DNA from 2 places in the Paenibacillus sp. LC231 genome. Region 1 is predicted to be linked to the other one. Evidence: riboswitches for the same ligand, from Rfam matches in the RefSeq annotation. Region 1 holds a riboswitch; the other holds the start of a gene.
The links. Region 1 has a riboswitch for S-adenosylmethionine ahead of metA (homoserine O-acetyltransferase MetA). Riboswitches for the same ligand answer to the same signal wherever they lie in the genome.

Region 1 (5,106 bases):
CAGGGACTCAACGCCCCCCAGGCTTTCAGCGAACGCAATCAGCTTAATGTGCCGCAGCACGGGCTCCACATAACGGGCGTCCTTCACCTTGAAGGAGAAGATGCCCGTGTTGCCGCTGGATTGACGATTCTGGATGTCATGTCCCGGATGGTCCGGCAGGGCAGGATAATACACCTCGCCGATCGCCGGGTGAGTTGTCAAAAACGTTGCCACTGCGGTTGCATTCGTCTCGTGCCGATCCATGCGCAGCGCAAGCGTCTTCATTCCTCTCATCAGCTGATAGGAATCCGTCGGGCTTAACACCGCGCCGATGGAGTTATGAAGGAAAGCGATCTCCTCCGATAGTTCCTTGCCCTTCGTTACGATGATCCCCGCCAGCACATCGTTATGTCCTCCCAAATACTTGGTGGCGCTATGTATAACGATATCCGCCCCAAGCTCGATGGGTCTTTGGAAATACGGAGTAAGCAGCGTATTATCCACGATGCTGATCAGTTGATGATGCCTTGCCCACGTACAGACGGCTTCGATATCCGTAATCATCATCAGCGGATTGGTGGGCGTTTCGATAAATACAGCCTTCGTGTTGGGCCTTCTTGCCCCTTCCAGCGCATCCCGGTCATTCGTGTCCACGTACGTAGCCGTAACGCCGAACTTGGACATAATCCGCTCCAGCAGCCTATACGTCCCACCATACAGATCCAGCGATACAATCAGATGATCCCCTTGACCGAACAAAGCAAAAATCGTCTGAAGGGCTGCCATGCCCGAGCTGCAAGCAAAGCCGGCATCTCCGGATTCCAGCTCGGCGCAGGCGTCCTCCAGTACCGACCGGGTCGGATTTTTCGTACGGGCGTAGTCAAACCCCGTGCTCTGGCCTAATTTGGGATGGCGGTATGCCGTAGCCTGATAAATCGGAAAATTCACGGCTCCGGTTACCGGTTCTTGCACCGAGCCGATCTGTGCCAGCCGGCTCTCTATATTAAAAGGTTTCTTCTCCATCACAAACTCTCCTCCCGTATACGGCTATATTTGCGGACCAATATCGTATGGCGTTTCCTGATATACATAGTAATTGAGCCAATTAGTAAATAATAAGTTTGCATGCGCCCGCCATATGGATGGAGGCGTCCTTGTTGGATCATTATTCGGATAATAGTTGCGCGGCAGTTCGATATCCATGCCCTTGGCAACGTCCCGGTCATACTCCCACTTCAGAGAGTCCGCATCATACTCGGAATGCCCTGTGGCAAAAATCTGCTTTCCATCCCGGCTTGATACCAAATAAATGCCTGCTTCCTCGGATTCGGACAGGATGACCAAATCGTCAATGCCTGTAATGTCTTCGCGCCGAACTTCCGTATGGCGGGAATGCGGAACAAAGAACATTTCGTCAAATCCGCGGAGCAGCTTGGTACATGTTTCATTGATCGTATGTGGAAATACGCCGAAGCATTTTTCCTCAAGGCTGTATTTCGGCACGCCGTAATGATAATAAAGTCCGGCTTGCGATGCCCAGCAGATATGGAGCGTGGAGGTTACATGCGTCTTGGTCCATTCAAAAATTTCAGTAAGCTCATCCCAGTAATTCACTTCTTCAAACTCCAACTGCTCGACCGGAGCGCCTGTAATGATCATGCCGTCAAAACGACGGTTCTTCACTTCTTCAAAGGTTTTGTAAAATGATTTCAGATGCTCAGCCGACGTATTCTTCGAAACGTGCGAACTCGGGTGAAGAAGGACAACATCCACCTGGAGCGGGGAGTTACCGATCAATCGCAGCAGCTGGGTCTCCGTCGTTTCCTTGGTTGGCATCAGGTTCAAAATAGCGATCCGCAATGGGCGGATATCCTGATGAAATGCGTGACTCTCATCCATGACAAAAATGTTTTCTCCAGCCAGAACTTCCTTTGCCGGCAAGGCATCCGGAATTTTAATCGGCATCGTGGCTCACTCCTTCGAAATATGAAATGATACATCCATAAAAAAGCTGTGAGAAAGAGCGTTAGACTGTATAAACGCAAGAAGACCTTTCTCAAAGTAGAGAAAGGTCATCATATACGTATCACAATGCGCCTCTCTCATCTGTCAGACTATACAACGGCTTCAAAGAAGCGTCGTATCTCCTGCAAGAATTAGCACCGTGCGATGTTGCCGCCGGTTGCCGGGTTTCATAGGGCTAGTCCCTCCACCTGCTCTTGATAAGATTTCGCTTTATTCAGTTGTCTTAAATTGTTCGTAATTGATACTTACTTTAAATCATTCCCAATTTTTCGTCAAGAACCTTTTCATAAAGTCCGTCACACTTCACCGAAGGTTTCCATACCCTGTACAAATGGCCCTTGGCTGCACCGGATTTCAACTTGAAAGGTCCTACACCCGGCGTTATACTAGACAAGTGCTGTTTAAAACCGAGTATGAAAGAGGTGACATGGAAGATGGACGGTGACCCGAGCCAGAAACTGGATGCACAAGACGCACAACCGCATAGGATCAAGATCAGCTTACCGGCAGAGGGCGGCGTTATTTTTCATGCGCTTTTTATCGTATTCTAACCTTCCTTGATTATGCCCGTATACCGGTGGGCTGATATCCTGTGCCTTTACTGCTTAACCAAGCAGCTTGTATTTGACAAAGGAGTGATATCAGATGAAAATCCGGTTGGTCGATTCGGGCGTATTTACCCCTATTGATGACATCGAAATGACGCTGACACCTCCGGCCAGCGGCTTCTACTGGCTGGATGCGGACGTGGATGATTTAGCCGAACTGCAGCCCCTCTTCTCCCTGCATGATCTTGCGGTTGAGGATTGCCTCAGCGAAGAGGAGCAGCGTCCCAAAATTGAAATATACGAGAACCACTATTTTATCGTCGTGAACAGCATCCGGTTTGACGACGAAGAGATTTTCCTTCGGGCATTGAATGTTTTCCTGGGCAGACATTTTATTATTACGGTGACCAAGCAAAAGATCCACGAGCTTCGCACCGTTAAACCTCTTCTCTGGGAGGATGAAGTCAGCACGCCTGACCGCTTCCTCTATCTCTTGATCGACCTTGTGACGGACAACTATTTCTCCGTCGGGGACCGCATCGAGGCGCGGATTGAAAAGCTGGAGGAAGACATTCTGATGCATACCAAAAAATCCCACCTCAGCGAGATCATCGGTCTGCGAAGCGAGATTCTTTGGTTGAAAAAGGTGCTTGGACCGCAGAAGGAAGTTATCAATACGCTGAACAAAAAAGATCTCCGGCTGATCGATGACCAGCTGCAAAAATATTTCAGCGATATCTATGAAAATGCCGTGAAAATTTCCGAAACCTTCGAAACTTATCGAGATCTCATGGGGAACCTACGAGAGGCTTACCAATCCAGTATCGCCAATCGGGCCAATGAAATCATGCGCGTGTTTACCGCCATTACAACGATCTTCATTCCACTGACGCTGATTACGGGCATTTACGGCATGAACTTTGACAATATGCCTGAGCTTCACTGGGAATATTCTTATTATGTAGTTATAGGCGTCATGATTTCTGCCGGTGCTCTCATGTTTTATCTGTTCCGTAAGAAAGACTGGATATGAATACTCGAAACCATCAGGACGGATCTCCCTGCCGCAAGGGAATCCGTCCTGTTTCATTACCTGGAATTAGCCTGCGTTCGCTTTACCAGGTTCTTGCCGCCGGAAGCGTATCCTGATCAGGCGCAGCCGCTCATACAGCTCCTCCGTTCCGCCAATCTCTTCTACCTCTCCATTGTGAGCTTGTCCTTCTCCATATACCCGTTGTAATACGGGTTTAAGAAATGTATCGCCCAGCTCCTCAAAAGCCTTCCATACCGTCGCCTGCTCGGTAGCCGTCATCGTATTCAGCTCAACCTCCAGCAGCTGCTCCGTATCATAACCTTCCTTCTCAAGACCTTCCAATTCCTCAACCAAATCTCGACGAGTTAACGAAGTGCGTTCTTCCAGCTCGGTCAGCGAAGCTCCCTCGGCTATGCCAAGCAGCATCGTACGGCGAATTCGGAAGCGGTCCAGCTCTTGCTTGTATCGCTGCTCCTTCTGCTTATACAGCCAGGACAAGAACACCTCTTCCTGCAGCTGCTTATCAACCCAATCCAGTGGAAAGGTTGTGGTTCGCTCGATTTTCGTCGTGATCTCCAGCCACTCCGCCCCATGCTCTGAAGACTTGCTGATCCCGATTCCCGGAAGCTGCAGCAGCTCTTCCTCATTCTGGGGGATGAAGGCGCTAATCATGCGCAGCACCCGATTGCTGGCAATGAAATAAGGTGCTTTTCTTCCGGAGGCCGCCTTTCTTCTGCGCCAGGCACACAGCTCCGTGTACAGCTCCTCCGAGCCATACAGCTCACTGTAGCACTGCAGCTTCTGCACACCAAGATTCTTTCCTCCAGTCTCTCCCGGTTCGTGGAATACCCCCTCCACAAGCGGCCGGAACCCCTCTCCAAGCTTCTTCGCTAATTGATGTCGGTACACGCATAATAACTCATTCCACGAACTTCCTTCATACCACTCATCATCGGATACTTCGCCGTCCGGTTCCATGTTCCGCCAACCGAGCCGCCATCCTCCCTCTTCCTCACCGATCCAGACTTGAGCAGAACGGAGGTGACCTGACTCATCCGCTCCGCTCATCTGATTCATGAATACAATTTGCATCCCTCGAATACCTCCCGTTTACGCATTCAGCACAACGATGGAACAACGCAAAAAAGCACCTCTCCTCCGCCGCAGCGACAAAGAAAGGTGCTTCCCGTTCCATACATTATACTGTTGAATTCATAATACCATAATCTGTAATAGAATGAAACCCATTTTTGCTCACTCTATATAAGAATAGAAGTTAAGCTTGACCGCTCTTGGCCTCATCTACTGCCAGCTTGGCCAACGCCAATGCACCGCAGAGACCCGCATTATCGCCGAGCATCGGCGGAACGATGAATTGATCAATCCCGTCATGAAGGCTTGGATGCTGTACATATCCGGCCAGCAGCTCCTGAAGCTTCGTGCGGATCAGCGGGAACAGCTGCTCCTGCTTCATAACGCCTCCGCCCATCACGATCCGCTGAGGGGACAAGATGAGGACAT
Region 2 (5,106 bases), 340 kb from region 1:
GTCTGCTTGTCCGGAGCTTTAAGGAGAATCGCCATGATGCGATCATCCCCGACCATGATTCTGTCAGGGCCTGCGGAATGGCTGCCGCCCATGACCATACATCATCTTTGCCCTGGCTTTTTTTATTTTTGACTCCGTTCGAGTGCATTCGGGGGTCACCTGCACTTTCTGATGGTTAATCCCTGCCTGTGAACATCATAATGTCAGTATGCTCTAAAATTTGACTTCCACTCAACATTTTGATTCACTAAGGGTGAAGGAACTCGACGTAAAGGGGAGATAATCAATGGAAAAAATCACTTCGGAAGCAGAATTTCAGGTTGCAATCCAGTCTCCGCGACTGACTGTTGCCGTATTTAAAGCAGACTGGTGCGGCGATTGCAAGTTTATCGATCCATTCATGCCGGAGGTTGAGACGAAGTTCTCAAACCAATTGACTCTGGTAGAGGTTGACGTCGATGCTGTCGGTGACGTGAGTCAGCAGCAAAATATTTTGGGTATCCCCAGCTTTGTTGCATACTCCGATGGACGCGAGCTGGTTCGCTATGTTAACAAACTCCGCAAATCGCGCGAGGAAATTGAAGATTTCCTGCAGCGTGCCGTGGACGTATACAGTACGATTCATAAGTAAGAGTGACCATAGCACCGCCGCCTTGATTGATAACTGGCGGCGGTGTTGTTTTACATATGGATAGAAGTAGGGCGATGAAGTCAAGTACCTGGATCATGAAGGTTTTTCTCAAATTTGAACATTTTGTCACAATCGCTCAAGTGACCGTAGCGGCAGAATCAGGTATAATGAAATGTGGACTGTGTACGATGCGATCCTGTAAAGGTTTAAATAGTGAATGATTAGGAGCAGCAGGTGAGATAATTGAATGATAAACAACTAAAATGGCTGAGTTACATAACATGCTTAGTTATGTTCTGCGCGACGTTCGGTGGCATGGTTGTGACAAAGACGGGCTCGGGACTCGGTTGCGGTCAGGAGTGGCCGCTGTGCAACGGTAAATTTGTTCCCGCTTACACGGTATCCTCCATGATTGAATATTCCCACCGGGCGGTTAGCGGAATGGCGGGTTTGGCGGCGCTCGCTTCGCTGATTGCGTTCTGGAAGTACAAGCGGGATCGCCGGGATTTGATGGCTTATGTTATCGGGACCTCGGTATTCGTTATTGTACAGGCGATCATGGGTGCGCTTGCGGTGGTTAAGCCTCAATCGGCTGCGATTATGGCGCTGCATTTTGGCTTCTCGCTGATTGCCTTTGCTAGCTCTGTCATGCTGGCTCTGGGTATGCGGCGGGTAGAACAGGCGAAGGAGCCCCTAGACTTGGAGCGTCTGCCTCGAGTAAGCAAGGGCTTCCGCAATTTAGTATGGGGCACAGCCTTGTACAGTTACATCGTGGTTTATATCGGTGCATTCGTCAGCCATACCGATTCCCGGGAAGGGTGCTCCGGCTGGCCGCTGTGTAACGGGGAAGTGATACCGGAACTGAGCGGAGGGGTAGGCATTGCCTTTATGCACCGCGTGGCGGCGCTTCTGCTGCTGATCGTTGTGGCGGTGATGGGGCATTTTTCATATTGGCGCAACCGCGACAACCGGGAGATCCAGATGCTGGGCATCTCGGCAACCGTGCTCTGTCTGCTGCAGGTGTTCAGCGGCGCCCTCATTATGGCAACGATGCATAACGAGGAGGTTTACGTATTCTCCGCACTGGGACATACCTTGCTGATCTCCGCCTTATTCGGCGTACTGTGTTATTTAAGCGTCAGGGTTTGGCAGCTCAGCAGACCGGTTAAAGCCGAAATGCGGCCGGGTCATAGCAAGCCTCGCGAGAAGATCGTATAAAAAGAAGCAAAAACCATGAAAAAAGATCGAATTCAGACAACATCGTTTATGCAAAGTCCCCGAGCTTGCCTCGAGGGCTTTGTTGTATAGTAAGGGGGGAGCCGATGATAACCAAGCCATCCGCTCGACCTGTCCGATCTCAAGGAGATGGGGGTTGTCTGGTCATTTCGGGGGCATCCTATAAGAACAATCCCCTGGTTACGGATGAACGAATGAAACCGGGATACCCGGATGAGTTATTCCTGCGTGAGGATATCGTGAAAACGATTGATACGCGGTGGAATCCCTATTTTGGCAAATAGCGATCCAAGAACCAAGGTTAATCTGATGACGCGAGGGGGTACTGCCATGCTTCGTATGTTACTTGGGGAACAGCCCCGGCAGAATAACGGCCTGCTTGAGGAAGCCATCGAATCGATGGTCCAAACAACCCGGCTGCTGCAGAAGGAAATGGAGAAAAATCAGGATCCGACGCATGATTTTCGCAAGCTTGAGATTTGGACCCGGGGGTTGATCGTTTCCCTGGATGAGCTGGAACAGAGCTGGAATGCGGCCAGGCATTTCAGTCAATCGATCCAATCGGGTTACATCGATGACATGTCGATTCAGGAGCAAGGGGAATATCAACGGTATGTGTATTTTTACAAAAACGGCTTCATCCGCGTATTCTCGATCCTTGACAAGCTGGGGACGGTGTTGAACGATTTGTATGATCTTCATACCTCCAAGGTGAAGGCACATTTCTCTTATTTTACGGTCCTGCGGCAGTTTAAATTCCTGAAGGCCCACGGAGAGCTGGCCAAAGAGCTGGAGGAGATCAAGGATCGTTACAAAACACCGCTGAACACCCTTCGGAAACGGCGCAATGCCGAAATCCATTACATGAATTCCGAGATGCAGGATGATTTGTGGCAGCGTCATCAAGGACTGTCGGACAAGATCGAGCTGGAGGATATCGGCCAGCACCTGGACGATCTCAAACAGGGTGTTGATATGGTATGCCGGAGTCTGGCGGCCTCTTATAAATATACGAACAAGCTTTGGGCGAAAAATGGAGTCAGGACTTAGGCACAAAATCGCCATGAAATTCCTTTTGACAAAAACCTGAAAAGAATCTATACTAACTATTGCATTCATTAAATGTTATCAAATCAGATCAAATTAATCGGAAAAATTTCATATAGATGTTTTCTTATCGAGAGAGGCGGAGGGACAGGCCCGATGAAGCCCGGCAACCGACTCTAAGCGTGTAATTGCTTAACGCGATGACGCTTGGAGTGACATGGTGCTAATTCCTTCAAAGCTACAGGATATCCTTGGCTTTGACAGATGAGAAAAGGCGTTGACTTTTACGTAAAGAGGGCCCTTTTTGATTCTACAAAAAGAGGCTCTTTTCTTTTGGGTAAATAGATATGAAGCTACGGAAAAAGGAGGATTATCGGATTGATTGAGCTCAAGCAATTGACGAAGCAGTACGGAAAAGCCGGAACTTTAACAACTGCGTTGTCCGAATTGGATTTGTCGATTGAAAAAGGAGAAATTTTCGGAGTGATCGGACACTCCGGTGCAGGTAAAAGTACATTGATCCGTTGTATCAATTTGTTGGAGCGTCCCACCTCGGGCGAGGTGTGGGTGAACGGTAAGAACTTAACGTCGCTTGGCAAGAAACAGCTTCAGGCGGAACGCCGCAAAATCGGCATGATTTTTCAGCACTTTAACCTGTTGTCATCGGCGACGGTGTACGATAACATTGCGTTTCCGCTGCGTCTGATCAAGACGCCGAAGGCCGAACTGGAACGCAAAGTATCCGAGTTATTGGCTTTGGTTGGCCTGGAGGCGCATCGGGACAAATACCCGTCCCAGCTATCAGGGGGCCAGAAGCAGCGGGTGGGCATCGCCAGAGCGCTCGCGAGCGACCCGGAAGTGCTGCTGTGCGACGAAGCGACCTCTGCGCTTGACCCGCAGACTACGGATTCGATCCTGCGCCTGCTGCTGGACATTAACAAAAAGTTTCATCTGACGATCGTGCTGATTACCCATGAAATGCATGTGATTCAGAGCATATGCGACCGGGTCGCCGTCATTCATCAGGGCGGCATCGTGGAGCAAGGGCCGGTAACGGAAGTGTTCCTGAAGCCGAAGCATGAGGTAACCCAGGAATTTATCCGTCAGGAGATGGACAGCGGCGAAGCGCTCCGGCTGGCTATCCAGGGACAGGCAAACGGACCTTCAAGGGCGGTGCAGATTACGTTCCTTGGATCGAAAACGTACGAATCGATTCTGTCCCATACCGTCCATGAGACGGGCGTGAATTTTGCAATTCTGCAGGGCACCATTTCCACGATCAAAGAAACGCCGTATGGCCAGCTCATTGTCCGTTTCGAAGGGGAAGAGCGTGCCATCGAAGATACGATCCGGAAGCTGCTGGAACAAGGATTAGACGTGGAGGTGATTCATTAATGTTCGGACTCGATTTTACCCAGATCGACTGGAAAGAAATATGGACGGCAACCTTGGATACCCTGCGGATGCTGGGGGCATCGGCATTGTTCAGCTTCATTATCGGACTGCCGATTGGCGTGCTGCTCTACATGGCCGCTAGATCCACATCCGGTGTGGTACGCCTCGGTTACTCGATCCTGTCGTTCATTGTGAACATCCTGCGTTCGGTTCCGTTCATTATCCTGATCGTTGCGATGATCCCGATTACCAAATCGCTTGTGGGTGTTTCGTATGGCGTGCTGGGAACCATTCCACCGCTCGTGATCGGCGCGGCGCCCTTCTTCGCCAGACTCGTAGAAACCGCCTTGAATGAGGTGGACAAAGGGGTCATTGAAGCGGCTCATGCCATGGGTTCTTCGACAAGCCAAATCATATGGAGGGTTCTCCTTCCGGAGGCTCGCCCGGGCTTGCTGGCTGGGATGACCATCACGATTGTAACCCTGGTATCGTATACCGCGATGTCCGGTCAAGTCGGCGGCGGCGGTTTGGGCGATTTGGCCATCAAGTATGGATATTACCGTTATGAGACCGAGATCATGATTCTGGCCGTCGTGTTGATGATCGTGCTGGTACAGCTGCTGCAAATGGCAGGGGATCGTCTGGTGCGGCATTTTACAAGAAAATAACGGGATTGATGAGGCTTCAAGGAAGACAACATATAAATAATATATTTTTCGGAGGGAGAGTTTTAGAAATGAAAAAATGGACATTAGCATTGATCAGCTTGACCTTGGTTACGGTGCTGGCTGCATGCG

Region 2: it holds a riboswitch for S-adenosylmethionine, as region 1 does, so the genes downstream of both, AK95_RS23810 (methionine ABC transporter ATP-binding protein) here and metA (homoserine O-acetyltransferase MetA) in region 1, are expected to answer to the same signal.

Annotation. Positions count from the first base shown of each region.
Region 1 covers NZ_JFOM01000044.1:383,180-388,285, reverse strand. Annotated here, with positions in the region: gene AK95_RS25450 (PLP-dependent transferase) at 1-1,002, opposite strand, end outside; gene metA (homoserine O-acetyltransferase MetA) at 1,027-1,944, opposite strand; SAM riboswitch class I at 2,079-2,208, opposite strand; gene corA (magnesium/cobalt transporter CorA) at 2,650-3,585, shown strand; gene AK95_RS25435 (HRDC domain-containing protein) at 3,652-4,677, opposite strand; gene AK95_RS25430 (ROK family protein) at 4,862-5,106, opposite strand, start outside.
Region 2 covers NZ_JFOM01000044.1:42,798-47,903, forward strand. Annotated here, with positions in the region: gene AK95_RS23785 (DUF2515 family protein) at 1-148, opposite strand, end outside; gene AK95_RS23790 (thioredoxin family protein) at 287-631, shown strand; gene AK95_RS23795 (COX15/CtaA family protein) at 875-1,849, shown strand; gene AK95_RS23800 (hypothetical protein) at 1,954-2,151, shown strand; gene AK95_RS23805 (Cthe_2314 family HEPN domain-containing protein) at 2,198-2,917, shown strand; SAM riboswitch class I at 3,039-3,185, shown strand; gene AK95_RS23810 (methionine ABC transporter ATP-binding protein) at 3,293-4,309, shown strand; gene AK95_RS23815 (methionine ABC transporter permease) at 4,309-4,977, shown strand; gene AK95_RS23820 (MetQ/NlpA family ABC transporter substrate-binding protein) at 5,046-5,106, shown strand, end outside.